DNA from 2 places in the Enterococcus eurekensis genome. Region 1 is predicted to be linked to the other one. Evidence: predicted binding sites of a transcription regulator. Region 1 holds the regulator's gene; the other holds the start of a gene.
What was found. Region 1 encodes NrdR, which represses ribonucleotide reductase genes. Its sites were predicted from a motif close to ACACNATATATNGTGT; they were not measured.
Positions count from the first base shown of each region.

Region 2: the regulator NrdR is predicted to act here: its motif matches at 2,948-2,963, upstream of ACFO3L_RS09720 (vitamin B12-dependent ribonucleotide reductase).

Region 1 is NZ_JBHSGT010000017.1:36,593-52,895, forward strand. Features, by position in the region: gene polA (DNA polymerase I) at 1-1,599, shown strand, start outside; gene mutM (DNA-formamidopyrimidine glycosylase) at 1,614-2,453, shown strand; gene coaE (dephospho-CoA kinase) at 2,457-3,053, shown strand; gene nrdR (transcriptional regulator NrdR) at 3,288-3,755, shown strand; gene ACFO3L_RS02645 (replication initiation and membrane attachment family protein) at 3,774-5,180, shown strand; gene dnaI (primosomal protein DnaI) at 5,180-6,103, shown strand; gene ACFO3L_RS02655 (hypothetical protein) at 6,121-6,573, shown strand; gene ACFO3L_RS02660 (tRNA (adenine(22)-N(1))-methyltransferase) at 6,650-7,348, shown strand; gene ACFO3L_RS02665 (Nif3-like dinuclear metal center hexameric protein) at 7,348-8,466, shown strand; gene pepT (peptidase T) at 8,478-9,716, shown strand; gene ACFO3L_RS02675 (lysylphosphatidylglycerol synthase transmembrane domain-containing protein) at 9,810-10,811, shown strand; gene clpB (ATP-dependent chaperone ClpB) at 11,004-13,616, shown strand; gene ACFO3L_RS02685 (AI-2E family transporter) at 13,730-14,914, opposite strand; gene ACFO3L_RS02690 (magnesium transporter CorA family protein) at 15,024-15,965, opposite strand; gene ACFO3L_RS02695 (SDR family oxidoreductase) at 16,123-16,303, shown strand, end outside.
Region 2 is NZ_JBHSGT010000060.1:27,231-31,789, forward strand. Features, by position in the region: gene ACFO3L_RS09715 (cob(I)yrinic acid a,c-diamide adenosyltransferase) at 1-433, opposite strand, end outside; gene ACFO3L_RS09720 (vitamin B12-dependent ribonucleotide reductase) at 447-2,921, opposite strand; gene ACFO3L_RS09725 (YoaK family protein) at 3,153-3,836, shown strand; gene ACFO3L_RS09730 (beta-class carbonic anhydrase) at 3,855-4,406, shown strand.

The DNA.
Region 1 (16,303 bases):
GTTTCAAAAGACCTAGCTATTTTAGAACAAACCCCGTTTAAGAATTGGCTAGAAGATGCTTCGAAGAAAAAGCATGTTTATGACGCTAAACGAACCATTGTTGCGTTGTCTAAGGAAGGCGTTCAATTAAAAGGCTGTACCTTTGATATTCTATTAGCAGCTTATTTATTAAATACGAATGATCAAAGCAATGATATTTCTGCAGTAGCGCACCATTATGGCTATGATGCGATTCATTCAGATACAATGATTTATGGCAAGGGCGCAAAAATCGCTGTACCCGAGGATGATGTTTTATTTGAGCATCTTGCACGTAAAGTGGTTGCCATCGAATGGTTAAGCACACAATTAGTAACGGAATTAAAAGAAAAAGAGCAAGTCTCTTTATTCTATGAAATTGAATTACCATTATCCGAAGTACTAGCTGAAATGGAAATTTTAGGGATTACGGTTGATGGACATCGTTTAGAACAAATGAAAGGTGAATTTGCGGAACGTTTAAATGCGATTGAGCAAAAAATTTATGAACTTGCTGGCGAGAAATTTAATTTGAATTCACCGAAGCAATTAGGTGTGATTTTATTTGAAAAAATGGGCTTACCTGTTATTAAGAAAACCAAAACGGGTTATTCAACAGCGGTCGATGTTTTGGAACAACTACGTGAGCAAGCACCAATTGTTGATGATATTTTAGTTTATCGTCAAATTGCCAAAATTCAATCGACTTATGTTGAAGGTCTGCTAAAAATGATTCAAGCTGATGGGCGCGTGCATACGCGTTATGTCCAAACATTAACACAAACAGGACGCTTAAGCTCGGTGGATCCAAACTTGCAAAATATTCCAATTCGTTTAGAAGAAGGACGAAAAATACGTGAAGCTTTCATCCCCAAAAAAGAAGATTGGCTAATTTATTCATCGGATTATTCGCAAATTGAATTACGCGTACTCGCTCATATTTCAAACGATGAACACTTGAAACAAGCCTTTGTTGAAGGTCAAGACATTCATACAAGTACAGCAATGCGTGTCTTTGGAATTGATGATGCAAAACAAGTTACTCCCAATATGCGTCGTGATGCAAAAGCGGTGAACTTTGGAATTGTTTATGGTATTTCAGACTATGGCTTGTCGCAAAACTTAGGTATTACTCGAAAAGAAGCGCAACAATATATCGACACCTATTTTAAACGTTACCCAGGTGTTAAAGAATATATGGAGTCAGTTGTCAGAGAAGCAAAAGACACAGGATATGTCGAAACATTATTTCAGCGTCGCCGCTATTTACCAGATATTAATTCAAGAAACTTTAATTTACGTTCTTTTGCTGAACGAACAGCAATTAACTCACCAATTCAAGGGAGCGCCGCAGATATTTTAAAGATTGCGATGATTCATTTAGCGAAACGCTTAAAAGAAGAAAAATTAGAAGCAAACATGCTGTTACAAGTACATGATGAGTTGGTATTTGAAGTGCCAGCAACGGAGCTAGAAAAGTTAGATCAACTAGTTAAAGAATCGATGGAAACAGCGGTATCTTTACATGTTCCTTTAACCACGGATAGTAGTTGGGGAAAAACATGGTATGAAGCAAAATAAGGGAGGTTTCTAACGTGCCAGAATTACCAGAAGTAGAAACCGTTAGAAAAGGTCTACAACAATTAGTTTTAGGAAAGACGATTGCCAAAGTCGAAGTGTTTTGGCCGAGAATCATTGAGATGCCAGAAGTCCCAATTTTTCAAGAATATCTTATCGGACAAACAATTGAAGCGATGAGTCGTCGTGGAAAATTTTTGATTTTTAAATTAAGTCAGTTTGACTTGGTTTCTCATTTACGGATGGAGGGCAAGTATGAATTTTTTACCCGAAATCAAGAAGTCATGATTACGAAACATACACACGTGATTTTTCATTTTACCGATGGCAGTCAATTGCAGTACCGTGACGTTCGCAAGTTTGGTCGGATGGCATTAGTCGGTAAAGACCAAAGTTCGGAGTACAAAGGAATTAAGCAACTAGGTCCAGAACCACTGTCGACTGATTTTAAGTTGGACGCTTTTGAGAAAGCTCTATCGTTAAAGACGATGGCTATCAAACCCTTGTTGTTAAATCAAAAAATTGTCGTTGGTTTAGGGAATATTTATGTAGACGAAGCCCTTTGGTTCGCTAAAATTCATCCAGAGCGTCCAGCGAACAGTTTGACAAAAGAGGAAATTGGTTTGCTTTATGAAGGGACAATCAAGGTACTAGGTAATGCCGTTGAAGCGGGCGGAACCACGATTCGCTCGTATGTCAATGCATTAGGTGAGATTGGAGAGTTTCAAGTGTCGTTAGTTGTTTATGATCAAACAGGCAAATCTTGTCCACGTTGTCAAACACCCATTGAAAAAATAAAAGTGGCGCAACGCGGTACGCATTTCTGTCCAACTTGTCAAAAGAAAGTCGGTGGGTAAGTGATGGGATTTGTATTAGGTTTAACAGGTGGAATCGCAACCGGTAAAAGTACAGTCGTAAAAACCTTTCGTGAATATGGTTTTCCAATCGTTGATGGTGATGAAGTTGCCCGTGAAATTGTGGAAATAGGGCAGCCAGCACTGACAGCGATCGAAGCAGAGTTTGGCGAGGAGGTTCTCTTGGAAAATGGGGAATTGGATCGTAAAAAACTAGGACAGATTATTTTTTCCCATCCAGAGAAACGTCAAGTTTTAGATCAATTATTGGATCCTTTTTTACGTAAGGCCATTTTGGCGAAAATAATCGCTAGTAAGCAAAAATCTCGTCTAGTCGTTGTTGATATCCCTTTATTATTTGAAGCAGGTTATACGGATAATATAGATGAAATTGCGACGGTTTACGTTCCAGAAGACATTCAATTACAACGCTTAATGCAACGCGATGATTTATCGGAAGTAGAAGCGAAAAAACGAATTGCTAGTCAATGGCCAATTGAAGAGAAAAAAGAGAAAAGTCAAATTATCTTTGATAATCAAGGATCAATAGCTGAAACCAAAGCACAAGTGGTTGCATGGTTAAAAGCACAACAATATATTTAAGTCAGAAAGAGGCAGCGAATTTTCGTTTTGCCTCTTTTTATTTTCAATAAACCGAGAAATCATTGAAATGTCAAAAAACGCACCTTGTTTTTTCATAAAAGTAAAAAAACCTTGAAAAATGTATAAGGAATTGAGGTTTATCCGCAAGTAAATCGAAAAACCATGTTATAATATAGCTACTTAGAGTGTTCATATTGAATGCTTTTTTCAAATAAAAGAAAATGAGGTGGGAATATGCAATGCCCGAAATGTCATCATAACAGTTCAAAAGTAATTGATAGCCGACAAGCGGATGATGGACGTGCGATCCGCCGTCGTCGTGAGTGTGAAAGTTGTGGGTTCCGTTTTACCACTTTTGAAAGAATAGAAGAAACCCCTTTACTTGTAATTAAAAAAAATGGCACGAGAGAAGAATTTAATCGGGATAAAGTTTTACGTGGTCTAGTGCGTTCCGCAGAAAAACGTCCCGTTACGATGGGACAAATGGAAAATATCGTTGATAAAGTTGAAAGAAAAATTCGCGAATCAGGCGAAAATGAGATTCCAACCAATTTGATTGGTGAATATGTGATGGAATATTTAGTTGATTTAGACGAAATTGCTTATATTCGTTTTGCGAGTGTTTATCGTCAATTTAAGGATATGTCAGTGTTCTTAAAAGAGCTACAAGATATCGTTGAAAAACCAAAAGAGAAAGAATAACAGGAGGTGAGGGATTCAATGAGAAGTGCTTGGGATGAAGTCACACCGAATGCGATTTATCAAGTGTTTAAATCCCTCCCCTTATCTAAAGAAGGCAATGATGGTCTGATTTATTTGTATCAGCCAATCATCGGACCGACAGCATTAGCCCTTTATTTTCAATTAATTGGCGATGAAGGGGATCAAAAAGAATTAGAGTTTATTCATTTGGATTGTTTAAACGCGCTAAACATCGGTTTACCTGATTTTTTAGTTGCTCGAAAAAGGCTGGAAGGTATGGGGCTTTTAAGTGTTTTTCAAAAAGAAGACGCGGAGTTTGGTAAGATGTTTATCTATCAATTAGAAGAACCGCTAGCGCCACAAGCGTTTATGAAAGACGTCACTTATAGTTTTTTATTAAATCAAGCAGTCGGGGATCGTAAGTTCCAACAATTGACGAGTCGTTTTCAACCAAAGCGAATTGAACGAGGAGACTATCAAGAAATTACGGCTAACTTCACTGAGGTTTATGGCCAATTGAATATGGAGTCATTTGCCCTTGCATCAGAGAAACTAGATAATATTTCTGAGAGTTATCAGTCGGAACCGACAAAAAGAATTTGCACCAATCAATCCTTGATTGACTGGGAATATTTAATCGCCTTGGCTAAAAAGAAATACATTATTGAGCAAAACTTTACCCCAGAATTCAAAGAGCAATTAAGTATATATGCGAGTCTCTATGGTTATAAGGAATTAGAATTGGTCGAATTACTCGCTGATGTTGTGGCAATTGATACGGGAGAAGTTGAGCTAAAAGCTCTTCAAAGATTAATTTTAGAGCGGAATAAACGCCAATTTAAACCACAAGTACAACCGAATGTAGGGGAAAATGAGCAACGTTATAATTTATTACGTCAAACAGGTTACTCTGAACGGGATATTGAGCTAATCAAAACGAGTGAAAAAACAGCACCTTTTGATTTTCTAGAATCGATTAAAACGGAGAAGAAAAGTTATGTAACGGATAATGAGACTTGGTTGCTACGCTCGCTTGTTGAACGCAGTCCGTTACCAAACTCGGTTATTAATATTTTAATTCATTACGTGTTAGTGATTCAAAACAATAGTACGCTACAAGGGAACTTTGTCAATGCAATTGCCACTAACTGGTCGGAAAAAGGTTTTAAAGCACCGGAAACGGCCATTAAGTATGTGCGTGAATATGTAAAAGAAGCGAAAGAAAAACAAGAAGAAAAAGAGAAAAGACGCAATACGCGACCGAATAACTATTCAAGGAATAATGTTCGGGTGGAAAAACTGCCGGATTGGGCTAAAGAGACGAAAAAAGCCACAAAAGAGCCCGCTGCTGAAGACCCAAACATTCAAGCAGAGCTTAATAAACGTCTACAAGCTTATTTGAAAAGAAAGGAAGGTGAAAGTTGATGGATAACATTGGAAGCCAGTTGTCAAAAATTTTGGATCAAAAGAATTATCGTCTTCGTTATCAAGAAATGATGCAAGAAGTGCTAAATGATCCAGAAGTCAAAGCCTTTCTAGAAAAACATAATGATTATTTAACACCGCAAGATATCGAAAAAAGTTACGCTAAGTTATATGAATTTGTCCAAGAAAAACGAAAATTTAATGAGCAATCAGAAAAGATGATTGCTCCGGGATATGAGCCTCAACTGACATTGAACTTTCATTCGATTGATGTAACGTATGTGCCGACGCAAGGTTTGCTAGCGTATAAACATCGCGAAGAGGTTCGTAATCGCATTCGTTCCATCAATATGCCTAAAGACATCCAAGAAGCCAATTTTAAGAATTACGAACAAACAACGGAACGTGCACAAGCAATTTTTGCAGCTTATGATTTTGTTGAAAATTATACCAATCAACCGAAGGATTTTCACAAAGGGCTATACTTAGTTGGGAGTTTTGGTATTGGTAAAACCTATTTACTTGGAGCGATTGCGCGCGAATTAGCTGAAGCGGGCTATTCCACTACGCTTCTACATTTTCCAACTTTTGCAGTTGATATGAAGCAAGCAATCGGAAAAGATTTGGTTGGTGAAAAATTAAATGCAATTAAACAAGCACCAATTCTGATGCTTGATGATATCGGGGCTGATGCGATGAGCAGCTGGATTCGTGATGAAGTTTTTGGCGTTATCTTACAGCACCGCATGCAAGAACAGTTACCAACTTTCTTTAGCTCTAATTTTACAATGTTGGAGTTAGAGCAACATCTGTCTGTTACCCAACGAGGCGATGAAGAGCCGCTAAAAGCCAAACGAATAATGGAACGAATTCGCTATTTAACAAAGGAAATTAGTATGTCGGGAAATAATCGAAGAAACTAATCTTAGGAGGAATTTCTATGAAAAAAATAACAGCACCAGCTGTCTTGTTACTTAGTATGTTTATTTTAGGCGCATGTGGATCAAATGAAGGTGGAAGCTCATCAAGTTCAAAGGTCAATGAGACAACAACAGTAGAGTCTTCAGAAACATCGGAAATGTCAACAACGGAGGCGGGAGAAATGGTATTTACAGCAACAGTTGTCAGTGTCACGGATTTAGAATCAAGCACTCCAGCGATTCAAATTTTACTTGAAGATCCCGTTGCAGTCGAAGATTCAGAGGAGTCGATTGGGTCATTTCAAAATGGTGTTGCATTAAATGTGGATCCGGCAACGCTTGAAATGCCTGTAGAAGAAATCAAAGTCGGCAGCCAGTTAAAGGTTACCTTAGGAGAACCTGCTGTTATGACAATGTCAATTCCACCACAAATACCTGGAAATTCCATCATTTCCATCGAATTAATGAAATAACTTTACTCGAATGCTCTGACTAGCCAGAAATAAATTCGCTGTCAGAGCTTCTTTAGTATTTTGGAGGTTAAAAGTAGTGAATGAACAAGTATTATCTTTACGTTTGAAGAAAGTCGGAGAAAAAGTACCTCAGGGTGCACGCTTAGCAGACATTGGTTCGGATCATGCTTATTTGCCGACTTTTTTAACTATAAACGGAAAAATTTCATATGCAGTTGCAGGTGAAGTAGTTAAAGGTCCTTATGAGTCAGCTAAAAAACAAGTAGCTAAAAACTTATTGTCAGAAAAAATTATTGTCCGTTTAGCCAATGGTTTAGCGGCAATTCATGATGAAGATCAAGTGGATGCCATTACGATTGCGGGCATGGGTGGTACGTTGATTCGTCAAATTTTAGAGAATGGTATAAAACAAGGTCAATTAAAGAAAAATGAAACACTGATTTTACAGCCAAATATTGGTGAACGAACGCTCAGAGAATGGCTGATGTTAAATGGATATGGAATTGTTGATGAAGAAATTTTAGAAGAAAATGATAAAATTTATGAGATTATTGTTGCAAAACCGGTGGGGAATGTGCATTATACTGAACAGGAATTACTGTTTGGGCCATTCTTGTTGCAAGAAAAAAATGAGACGTTTATCAAAAAATGGCAACGTGAAGTTAAAAGTAAAGAGCGCGTTTTGGGTGATTTGATGAAAGCACATGTCGTTCCCCGATCAAAAGTTGCTGAAGTGAAAGAACAACTTAGCTGGATTCAGGAGGTTTTGGTTTAATGGTTTATGGACTGGATTTTATTCGTCGTTTTGAAGCTTTTTGTCCATTATGGTTAGCCGAAGAAGGGGATCCCGTTGGTTTGCATATTGGATCGCTAGATCGAGAAATCAAAAAAATTATGATGACTTTAGATGTGCGACCAGAAGTCGTTAAAGAAGCAATTGAGAAGCAAGTTGACTTAATTATTGCTAAACATCCGCCAATTTTTCGACCAATCCAACGCCTTGTCCCAGATACACCGCAAAATGCGATGTATTTGGATTTAGTTAAACATGATATTAGTGTTTATGCCGCACATACAAATATGGATATCATTGAAGGCGGACTGAATGATTGGTTTTGTGAAGTGCTCGGTGTTGAAGTCGATAACTATTTATCCAAAACTCATGAAGTACCAATGAAAAAATTAGTTGTTTATGTTCCAATTGAACAAGCAGAACAAATGCGTCAGAGATTGGGGCAAAGCGGTGCGGGCAATATCGGCAATTATCACCATGCTAGTTATTCATTGAAAGGTGAAGGACGTTTTACGCCCAATGAGCAGGCAAACCCAACAATTGGACAAATTAACCAAGCTGAAGTTGTTGAAGAAGAACGAATTGAAGTTATTTATCCGCAAACACTTGAAACAAAGGTACTGGCAGCGATGTATCAAGTACATCCTTATGAAGAACCTGCTTTTGATATTTTACAATTGGATAATCCACCAAAAACGTATGGTCTTGGTCGAATTGGTAACTTAGAAAAACCACTGACCTTAGAAGATTTCATTACACATGTGAAGGAGACTTTTGATTTAGCAGATGTGCGTTTAATTGAATCCGATGATTCAAAAAAAATGGTTCAGCGGGTAGCAATTTGTGGTGGATCGGGTGAAAAATTCTACCCAGACGCGATTCGTCAAAAGGCTGACGTTTATTTAACCGGGGATGTTTACTATCATACCGCACATGATATTCAAGCAACTGGATTGACCGTCATTGATCCAGGACACCACATTGAGAAGTTGTGCGTGCCGAAATTTGCAGAACAAATGAATACTTGGAAACAAGAAGAGAATTGGGAAGTAGAAATTATTGCTTCTGAAACAAACACAAATCCATTTCAAACAAGATAAGGAGTCTTACAATGTCTAAATATGAAAATTTATTACCACGTTTTTTACGCTATGTTCAAATTGAAACACAATCAGATCCAACTAGTACAACAACACCTTCGACGCAATCGCAAGTTGATTTTGCCTTGATTTTAAAAGCTGAATTAGAAGAATTAGGCATGTCCGATGTTCTTTATAATGAGTCGAATGGTTTCGTGATGGCAACTTTACCATCAAATACGACAAAAAAAGTTCGTTCAATGGGATTTATTGCACACTTAGATACGGCTGATTTCAATGCGGTAAACGTTAGTCCACAAATTATTGAAAATTATGATGGCGAGTCAACCATTGCATTAGATGAAGGAGGAAAATATACGTTAAACGTAAAAGACTTTCCAAACTTAAAAAATTACAAAGGCCAAACATTAATCACAACAGATGGTTCGACTTTACTTGGTGCCGATGATAAATCAGGAATTGCTGAAATTATGACAGCAATGGAAATTTTGATTAAAAATCCTGAAATCGAACATGGTGAAATCAAAGTAGCTTTCGGACCGGATGAAGAAATTGGAGTCGGAGCGAATAAATTTGATGTTGAGCAATTTGGTGTTGATTTTGCTTACACAATGGATGGCGGTCCGGTTGGTGAGTTACAGTATGAAACGTTTAATGCTGCCCAAGCTGACATTACTATTCATGGTAAAAATGTTCATCCAGGTACAGCGAAAAATACCTTGATTAATGCTTTAACTTTAGCGATTGAATTTAATAATGCTCTACCAGTTGATGAAGTGCCAGAAAAAACGGAAGGTTCAGAAGGATTCTTCCACTTAACCAATTTAACTGGAAATTCAGAAGAAGCAACTTTTTCAATTATTATCCGTGACCATGATCGTGAAAGATTCCTAGCAAGAAAAGCCCTTGTGTTGGATATTCAAGAGAAAATGAATCGTCGTTTTGATGAAACACAGCGTGTAGTGGTTGATATGAACGATAATTACTACAACATGAAAGAAGTTATCGAAAAAGATATGAGCATTGTTGAATTGGCAAAAAATGCCATGCTCGAATTAGGGATTAAACCATTAATTGAACCGGTTCGTGGCGGAACAGATGGCTCTAAAATTTCATTTATGGGAATACCAACACCAAATATTTTTGCTGGTGGTGAAAACATGCATGGTCGTTTTGAATTTGTTGCACTTGAATCAATGGAAAAAGCATGCGATGTGATTGTTAAAATTGCTGAATTAAACACGAAGTAAGGCCCATTTATCAAATGTTTTGTAATGAAGAAGGGGGACTTGTATTTGTCCAAGTCTCCCTTTAAAAGTTAAATGAAAGCAGAGGCAATCAAAATGTCCGAATTGAAACAAAGGATAACAATGAAAGCAATCATCAAACCGACCATTTTCTTTCTTTTAATTGGTTATTTTGTCAAATATTTATGGTCTTCTTTTGATGCGATTTTTCTTGAGTTGCTTGAAACGAGTATTTGGTTGGTCTTGATTGTTATTTTTTTAGGAATTATTTATCAACTCGTTGAAGGAAAGATGGTTCAAACAATTATCAAGGTAACTGAAAAGCCTTTTCGAAGCTGGGAAGGTATGATGGCCTCTTGTTACGCAGCTTTTTATCGAGTAGTGACTTTTGGGGCAGGGACTTGGCTAGCAGAAATTAATTTCTATCATCGAAAAAAACTGACCATCTCTGAGGGAGTAGGTGTTGCTGTTTTTCGTTTCATGCTATTTAAGACAGCTGCTTGTGTTTTGGCTATTTTCTTTTTAATTACTGAATGGTACCTGTTCTCAACTGAAATAGTTTTGGTAGTTATTATTTGTATTTTCATTAATTTATTGATTAATGGCATTATTTTGTTAGCTGCATTAAGCATGCCACTACAAATTTTATTTGTTATCTTATGTGACCGATGGATAAAAAAAGTGAAGTGGCGAGCTAAAGTCGATCAAGTCAACTTACAAATTAATGCGCTACGACAAATGACGAGTGATTTGATGCGTAAAAAAAAGCTGTTGTTTGAAATGATATTTTGGGGAATCGTCAAAGCATTGATTTGGTTTATTATTCCTTATATCTGTTTAAAAGCAGATCATCCTGAATTTAACTTGTTTATTTCTTTAGCACTTATTAGTTTCGTGACAGTTATTTCAGGCGTGATACCGACACCAGGTGGCGTGGGATCATTTGAGATTAGTTATATGATCTTTTTTAGTCCCTATGTTGGAAAAGTCGATGCGGCTTCATCACTGTTGCTTTACCGTTTTGCGACATTTATTTTACCTTTTATAATTGGTGGGGCGTACACTTTTATCTCCAGAAAAAAAACTGAAAAAGATTGAGACAGGGAAAGAGCCGAAGGTTGGTTTTTTATCCCTGTTTTTTTTATAAATAAATCAAGTTTGACAGCTGTTATTTTACCTTTAAAGAATTTTAAACATTTCAACTTTGAATAAGTGAAATATTTGACCAAAACTGACCAAGGTTTTATAATAATAGTTGAGGTTAAAATCTCAAGATGGGAGGAACAAGCAATGAATATTGAAAAAATGACGTCCACTTTACAAAGTGCCATTGCAGAAGCACAACAAGTCGCTATGACGCGACACCATCAGGAAATCGATATTGTTCACCTATGGAAAATATTTATGCAACCCAATCAATTTGCTCGAAATTTCTATCATGACTTAGGCTTAAATGTCGAAGCTTTTGAAAACGAAATTGATAAAGAACTCGATCGTAAAGCGACCGTTTCGGGTAGCAATGTTCAATATGGACAGTCGATGAGTAGTAATTTATTCCAGTTATTAAATGAAGCCGAACATTTCAAAGAGCAATTTGAAGATGAGTACTTAGCAACTGAAATTGTTATCCTAGCGTTAATGAAATTAAAAAATTACCCATTAACCGTTTATTTAACGAAACAAGGGATTACAGAAAAAAACATTCGAAAAAACATTGAAGAAATACGAGGAGGCGATCGTGTGACATCACAAAATCAAGAAGAACAATACAAAGCCTTAGAAAAATATGGTGTTGATTTAGTCCAATTAGTAAAAAAAGGAAAAATGGATCCAATTATTGGACGAGATGAAGAAATTCGAGATGTTATCCGTATTTTAACGCGTAAAACAAAGAATAATCCCGTATTAATTGGGGAGCCAGGTGTCGGAAAAACAGCAATTGTTGAGGGATTAGCACAACGTATCGTGCGTAAAGATGTGCCAGAGAACTTAAAAGATAAAACGATTTTTTCACTTGATATGGGTGCTTTAATTGCTGGAGCTAAATTCCGAGGTGAATTTGAAGAACGTCTTAAAGCCGTCTTGAAAGAAGTAAAAAAATCAGACGGGCAAATTATTTTGTTTATCGATGAAATTCATAATATTGTTGGAGCAGGTAAAACAGAAGGTAGTATGGATGCGGGGAACTTGTTGAAACCGATGTTAGCGCGTGGTGAGTTGCACACAATTGGGGCAACAACGCTCGATGAATATCGTGAATATATGGAAAAAGACAAAGCTTTAGAGCGCCGTTTCCAAAAAGTCCTTGTCAAAGAACCGACTGTAGAAGATACCATTTCAATTTTACGTGGTTTAAAAGAACGTTTTGAAATTCATCATGGCGTAAATATCCATGATAATGCGCTTGTAGCAGCTGCCGTTTTATCCGATCGATACATTACTGATCGTTTTTTACCAGATAAAGCTATTGATTTAGTTGACGAAGCATCAGCAACCATTCGTGTCGAAATGAATTCAATGCCGACAGAACTTGATCAAGTAACAAGGCGCTTAATGCAGCTAGAGATTGAAGAAGCTGCATTAAAAAAAGAATCGGATGACGCATCAAAAAAACGCCTAAGTATCTTACAAGAAGAGTTAGCGGAGTTAAGAGAAGAAGCGAACCAAATGAAGATGCAATGGGAAACAGAAAAAGAAGAAGTCAACGCATTGTCTAATAAACGAAGTCAAATTGATCAAGCCAAACACGAGCTAGAAGATGCCGAAAATAATTACGATTTAGAAAAAGCAGCTGTTTTACGTCATGGTACGATTCCTCAATTGGAAGCGGAACTTAAAGCACTTGAAGCTAAAAATGCGCAAGAATCTGGAAAAATGTTACAAGAATCCGTAACTGATAATGAAATTGCGGTCGTTGTTGGTCGCTTAACAGGAATTCCTGTTACGAAATTAGTTGAGGGTGAAAGAGCGAAACTATTACATTTAAATGAAACATTACATAAACGCGTGATTGGACAAGAAGAAGCGGTCAATGCAGTGAGTGATGCAGTGATTCGTTCAAGAGCAGGCTTACAAGATCCAAACCGCCCTCTAGGTTCATTTTTATTCCTAGGTCCAACAGGTGTCGGTAAAACAGAACTTGCTAAGGCCTTAGCTGAGAACCTCTTTGATTCTGAGAATAATATGGTGAGAATTGATATGAGTGAGTATATGGAAAAACATTCTGTTTCTCGTTTAGTCGGAGCGCCTCCAGGTTATATTGGTTACGAAGAAGGAGGGCAATTGACTGAAGCTGTTCGTCGTAACCCATATACGATTGTCTTACTGGATGAAATTGAAAAGGCCCATCCAGATGTCTTTAATATCTTATTGCAAGTCTTAGATGATGGTCGCCTAACAGATTCAAAAGGTCGTGTCGTTGACTTTAAAAATACTGTATTGATCATGACAAGTAACATTGGGTCTCAGCTGCTATTAAATGGCGTAACAGCAGAAGGCGAAATTCCAGAAGCTGTTCAAGAAGAAGTGATGGCAACACTGAGAGGACACTTTAAACCAGAGTTCTTGAATCGGGTGGATGATACGATTTTATTCACACCATTAAGTTTAGAAAATGTTAAAGGCATTGTTGATAAAGTGATTGAACAACTAGCTAAACGTTTGTCTGCTCAAGAAATTGAGTTGGTGATTACCGATTCAGCGAAAGCTTGGTTAGCTGAAAACTCTTATGAGCCAGCATATGGTGCGCGGCCATTACGTCGTTACATCATGAAAGAAGTTGAAACACCTCTAGCCAAAGAAATTGTAGCTGGCCGTGTAATGCCTAAATCACAAGTAACAATCGATGTTTTAAATAATCAATTAATTTTTGAAAACCAGTTGCTTGAAGAAAGTGTAAAATAAGAATGAGGTTAGACCGTGTCATTCTTTAAGTAAAAATAACAAAAAACCATGAAATCAATGCTTTAGTAAACTGATTTCATGGTTTTTTATTATTTTAAGATTTTGGATCGACTTCATTTCTTTTTTTCATGAACTTCTAGTTCAATTTCAGGTATATCAACTACAGCTGACGGTGTTATCTTATCTTTATCTAGCCAGTTCATGGTAACAATCTTTATAATTGCGGCTACAGGTACCGCTAAGAACATTCCAATGACATTGAAATAAGCACCACCGATAGTAATCGAAATAATAATCACAATTGGATTTAAGTTTAAGGCACCAGCCATAATTCTTGGACCGATAAAATTACCATCAATTTGTTGTAAAATCGTCAAGGCAATTAAGGTTGCAACCGCTAAGTTAAGACCACTCGTGAAGAAAGTGATAATAGCGGTGGCGATCGCGGCTACAATTGAACCGAAATAAGGAATCATATTTGAAACACCGAGGAAAAGTCCAAGAGAAATTCCAAAAGGGACCTTCATTACCGTTAAAATAATTGAAGAAGAGATGGCGATGACACATGCATCTAAAAATTGCGAACTAATAAATTTATAAAAGACACGGTTGGTTGTTTGGATCCAATATTTTGCCTTTAAAAAAGTATGATTAGGTAATAATTTAGAGAAAAAACGATTTGAAAAATCGAGCAGCGATGTTTTATACGCCAAGACATAAATTGAAATGATAAACGCTAATGCTGCATTGAATATGACTGAAGATAGACTAATCGATAGTAAACCTATTGATGTTAAAGATTGTGACGATTGGCTTAAAACAGTATCTAAAGAAAAACTATTTAAAATATTTTGAACGACTTTTTCTAAAGATAATAGTTCGATTAAACCATCATTTTCTAATTGAGTGACCAGTCTAGAAATATAATTAATAAAAGATGGGACAAGCTTTAATAATTCAATAATATTATTAATCATTAAAGGGACAATAAAATTAAGTGCTAAGAACAGTAAGAAGATTAAAATCAAATATAATAAAAGAACACTTAGGCCTTGTTGGTACTTATTTAAAAACTTATTGGAACTTTTATTGAATAGTCTTTTTAAAAGCTCTTGTGGGCCGTTTAATAAATAGGCAATTACAAAACCAATAATAAAGGGTGAAATGATATGAGTGAAACTTTGAATGGAACTAAAAATGGCATTATAATTCGAAATAACTTTGTATCCAATAATAACGAGCATGGCGAAAGAAAAGCGAATAATCCATTGATTCCAATTGACATCAATTTTTTTCAAGAAAAATCCTCCTCATTGAGATGTTAGCACTAAATCTTATTATACTTTAGTTCTGGATGAATTAATATACAGTAAGTAAAGATTCAGGGGGTTGAGGTAGAAAAAAAGTTTATTTAAAGTAATTCTTTTTTGTTAAAAAGACAGCTGTGACAACTGTTAGTAGGACCATAACGAAAAATAGAATGTAAGATCCTGTATCTTGTTCTTTAAATGGAAGCCCCCCTGTGTTCATTCCCCAGATTCCTGCAATCAATGTTGGAACAGTTAGAACGAGTGCCGCAGATTCTAGATATTTCATCAGATGGTTCAGATTATTGCTGATCATACTTTCAAAAAGACTACCTAGTGTATCGATGAGGGCGTGATAAATAGTTACCAACTTTAAAGCTTGAGCTTGTTGTAATTGAATATCAAAAATAAAAGAAGAATGCGCTATATTATCAGTAAAAGTTGACATTTCCCACAATTGATTTAAAACGTCATTTTGATCTCGAAGTGTGTGGTCAATAAAAATGATCTTTCGATCGATATCAGCTAATTTAAAGAGTTCTTTTTTACCGGTTGTTTTTCGGGATTCGTCATCAAGAAAGTCAATTTCTTTTTTTATCTTTTTTAATTCCGCAATAAAGTGTTTGTAAATTCGAGAAATCGTAGAAAGAATAATTTGTTCAAAATTGACTAAATTTTGGTGCTCATCACGGAGTAAATCATCAATTAAAGTACTATTTTTACCTACATAAGTAATAAGTAAGTCATCTGATAAAACAAAAGAGATTGGTTCAATGCGATTTTCAATAATCGTAAAGCTATTTGAGAGATTAAAAAAGACAAGTGATAAAGGATTACTCAGTTTGGTATCTTTTAATTTTTCAATTCGAGCGATCTCTCCTAAGCTATCGGATCCTAGAAAAATATCATCGGGAAGTCGATATTTCTTAAGAATCTCTAAAGAGCTTTCAAAGGAATCTTGATTGATTAACAACCAATTAAAATCACTATCTGTGCCATCTTCAATTCCAGTTTCTTTGTTGACCTTTAGGTATTTTAGCATAAATTTCACTCCATTTCTTCTCAAATTTTATACAGTAAGTATAGCGGATTTTAAAATAAAAGCCTAATTTTTCGTTTTTTGTGTTGAGAATATCGTTTTGTTTTTAAGAAAAACTCCGTTAAGATTAAATTACCAAATAGAAAGGAGTCGGATATACATGAATGAACCAATTTTAAAAGATCCTAGAGAGTTATACCATCCAGGAGAGTTTAAGAAACAGGATCAAACAACGCCACCTTTACAAGAACAAATGATACCATCACCCGATTGTGGTGAAACAAGCTATGTTGGAAATAAGAAGTTAGAGAATCGTCGTGTTCTAATTACTGGAGGGGATT
Region 2 (4,559 bases), on a different contig from region 1:
TCGGAATACCATCGCTAACTAGCTGCGTAATTTCACGTTCCGCACGACGTGTCACAGTCCGTGCAATATGAAAATGACTGGCCAATAAGTGACCACCTGGTAAGACAAATTTTTCAATCAGCGGGACTTTTTTGGCGTAGGCATCGATTAAACTTTCGACTTCTAATAAATGTTGTTGATTAACGATATAATCACGGATACCCTCGGGAGTTGCTAAATCAGTTCCAATATCAAACAACAAAACTTGCAATTGTAACAACTCTTTTTGAAGTTCAAGGTGTTCATCGGCTAATTGAGAAATGATTTCGCCAATCCAAGCATTGGTTTCATCGAGGCTCCCATAAGCATGAATCCGAGGATCAGACTTCGCCAGTCGTTCACCACCAATAATACTTGTTTTGCCATGATCGCCACTTTTAGTATAGATTTTCACGCGCATAACCTCCTTACAGGCCACATTTTAATTGTACTTTACAATTGGTACACGTACTGCAACCGCCAATTTCTTCAATCGTTCCTTCTAAACAAATCGGACATTTCTCATTCGTTTCATCTATTTCATGAATAATATTTTCTGTTTTAATTTCTAAGTTGGCAGTCTGATCATTTTCAACCGCTTCTAACGTTAGAACTTGTGAATCACGGCTACCATCAACATAGACGGTGCCGCCTTTTGCACCACCGCTATATAGATTTTCGTAAATTTTTGCGACTTGTTGAACCGAATAACCACGCGGTGCATTGACCGTCTTCGAAATTGAACTATCTACCCAGCGTTGAATAACACATTGAACATCAACGTGAGCTTCGGGTGTCAATTCCATCGCTGAAACAAAGAATTCTGGTAAATCAGCTTTTGATGCTTGGGGTTCATTTTCTAAATATTCTTCAACAATCTCAGCATTGACTTCAATGAATTTCCCTAAGCGACCACTACGGAAATAAGAAAATGAGAAATAAGGCTCTAGTCCAGTTGAAACCCCGGCCATTGTTCCGGTTGATCCGGTTGGTGCCACCGTCAATAAGTGGGAGTTTCGAATACCATGTTCTAAAATACCTTCGCGAATTTCAGCTGGCATTTTTTTCATGTAGCCCGAATCGATGAACCTTTCGCGCAATTTTCGCGTTTCGGCATCGGTTTTACCAATCAAGAATGGAAAACTACCTTTTTCTTTGGCTAATTCAATCGATGTTTGATAGGCCGTTACCGCTATTTTTTCAAATACTTGATCAACTAAAGCATTGCCTTCAACAGAACCATACGTTTTTTCACAATAAATTAATAAATCAGCTAAGCCCATAACTCCTAATCCGACACGCCGTTCACCTTTGGCTTGTTTTTCATTTTTATCAAAGAAATAAGGTGTGGCGTCAATCACGTTATCCTGGAAACGGACGCTCGTTTCGACCGCATGCGCGAGCTTTTCAAAGTCCACTGATTTCGTTTCTTTATTGACCATGTGCGCCAAGTTGACTGCCGCTAAGTTGCAGACTGCATAAGGCGTTAACGGTTGTTCGCCACAAGGGTTAGTTGCGACAACTTTTTGACCATAAGCCGTGGCATTGGTCATTTCGTTGGCGTTATCGATAAAGAAAATACCTGGTTCTGCTGAATAGGTCGCACAAAAAGTAATTAAATCCCATAATTCACGCGCTTTAATTTCTTGATACCTCTTCACCTTACGACCGGTTGCTTCCCACTCGCGCACATCACCGATTTCAGCCCAATTTTGGTCATAATCAGTCATTTGAGTTTCATCATATTGTTCAATTGCTGGAAAACGTAATGCATATGTAGTATCTGCCTCAACCGCATCCATGAAATTTTTCGTTAGACAAACCGAAATATTGGCGCCCGATAGGAATTCACTATTTGTGACGCTATAAGTCCCGCCTTCTTGTAGTTTCATTTTTGCCTCTGCGATAAATGTTTGATTTGCTTCATCTTTAGCAAAATCTGATTGCAATAAGTGTTCTAATGCTGCTTTCTCACTTGGATTAAGTGGGGTAAACTGTAATTTTTCTTCAGCTAAACGGCGAATCGTTGCATTTGATGTCGTTTGAATTAGGTGACGTAAGATGGTTGGATTTTGCATTTTCGCTAAAATAAATTCAAAAATATCTGGGTGCCAATCAGCCATCATAATCATTTGAGCGCCACGACGGCTTCCGCCTTGTTCGACTAAATGGGTCAAGTTTGCTAAATCATTCAACCAAGAAACAGAACCGGAAGATTTACCACTCACCCCACGGACAATCGCCGAACGTGGACGTAACGTTGACCCATTCGTTCCAACGCCGCCCCCACGACTCATAATTTCCATAACTTCCTTACGGTGGTTGGCTAAACCATCGCGAGAATCATGAATGAAAGGCATGACATAGCAGTTGAAGTACGTCACCTGTGAATCCGTACCTGCACCATATAAAACACGTCCTGCTGGAATGAGATTTTGACTGACTAATTGTTCATAGAAAGCATCAAAAGCTGCTGCATATTTTTTAGGTGATTGCTCTTCTTTGGCAATTCCATGCGCGACACGTTTGGCAATTTGCTCGTAATAAAGTTCTAATGGTTTTTCGATTTCAGTTATTGGGCGAAAAACACGACCCGTACTTGCTTCTTCGCCTGACAAAGCACTACGGAATTCTTCTTCTACTTCAATTTCCAAGATATCATCTTGAATAGCGATAACATTTCCTAACCCACGTGCCGGATACTGTGGATCGGGTTTTGTCGTTAAAACGACTAAGTCACCAATAACAAGTGTTTCTCCTGTTGGGTCTTTCGCGGCATAACGATCAAGCATAATTAAACGCGAAATACCGGAAAAATGTTGCTGCATCTCAGCTGTAATCGGATAAATCCCTGGGAATCCAGGAATGATTGTATTTAAATTCTCAATTTTATTTGTTATCATTGAAAACACCCCTTAAAATTCATGAAACACAATATATAGTATCACTAAATGAATATTACCACCATATATTGTATTTTTCAACATTGACATTTTCACTATTTTCTGATAAGTGAGAATGATTCTCACTAAGAATGTGGGCTTTTTCGCTATTAAAAGCTATACTAGATACGCATAAATTTTTTATTAAATTTCTGATTATTACTACTTAAATTCGAAAGGAACCAATCACTATTGAAAGCAACCGAACCTTATTACAGACGAAAAATAATTCTCGCTTTATTTCTCAGTGGCCTGTCTGGCTTCATTGATATTTTAGGTTTATTTAGCATCGGCGGCATGTTTTTATCTTTTATGAGCGGCAATTCAACCCGTTTCGCCTTTTATTTAGCCGATGGGCATTTTAAACAAGCCTTCCCTTATTTACTAATTATCTCAGGCTTTGTTTTTGGCGCCTTTTTGGGTGATCAACTTAAAAGTCATTTTCCTAATTATAAATTAATCAGTATCTTATCAGTCGAAACCCTTTTGATTTTAAGTAGCTATATCATGCTGCATTTTACTTTCCCCGGAGAATGGACGCACCTACCTTTAACAATTGCCATGGGATTACAAAATGCGATTCAAATCGAAGTTGGAGATAAAATCGTTGGCCGAACCTTTTTTTCCGGTGTCCTTCATTCACTTGGTGCTTCCTTATCGCAACTCTTACAAAAGAAAACCTCTTGGAAATCACCTGCACTTGATTTATTAATTTGGATTGTGGCTGTCTCCGGTGCTTTTCTGGCAGGTATTCTACAACCGGACATTCCAACGAAAACCTTACTTGGTGGAGTCTCAATCATTTTACTTTTACTCATCTTTTTTATTATAATATTTAGAAGCGTGGAGAAGAAAAATTTTATCACGCTACGCTAATTTAAAGGAGACGAGGAAATGAAACAAGTTTTTCAAGATATTTTATCGTACAACGAAGCTTTTGTAGAAAACAAGGAGTACTTACCCTATCAAACCGATAGCAATCCAAATAAGAAATTAGCGATTTTAACCTGTATGGATAGTCGTTTAACTGAACTATTACCTGCAGCGCTAGGCATTAAAAATGGCGATGCCAAGACCATTAAAAATGCAGGTGGCATGATTACGAGTCCAGTTGGATCAACGATTCGTAGTTTAGTCGTATCGATTTATGCCTTTGATATTAAACAAGTCATGGTCATTGGACATGATGATTGCGGAATGAGCCATGTTGATAATTCTCCTTTACTTGAAAAAATGAAAGACCGTGGGATTTCAAAAGAAGCCTTTGAAACGTTTAATTCGGATAGCTTCGATACCGCCCGCTGGTTGGAAGGCTTTGATAACGTTGAAGAATCCGTTGCTAAAACAGTCGATGCTGTTATCAACCATCCATTAATCTCCAAAGACGTCGAAGTCCGCGGCTTTGTCATTAACCCAAACACCGGAAAATTAAGAATAGTGAAATAAGAGGTTATTGCTTTGGAGCGGTCAGCTGTGAGAGTTAACAAAACCTATGAAAAAATCGGTTTTTAATTTTATCCATAGGTTGCGTTAACTCCGAACAGTTGCTCCAACAATACCGTTTGATAAGAGGTTATAATAAAAAGTGTTCAGGGACGA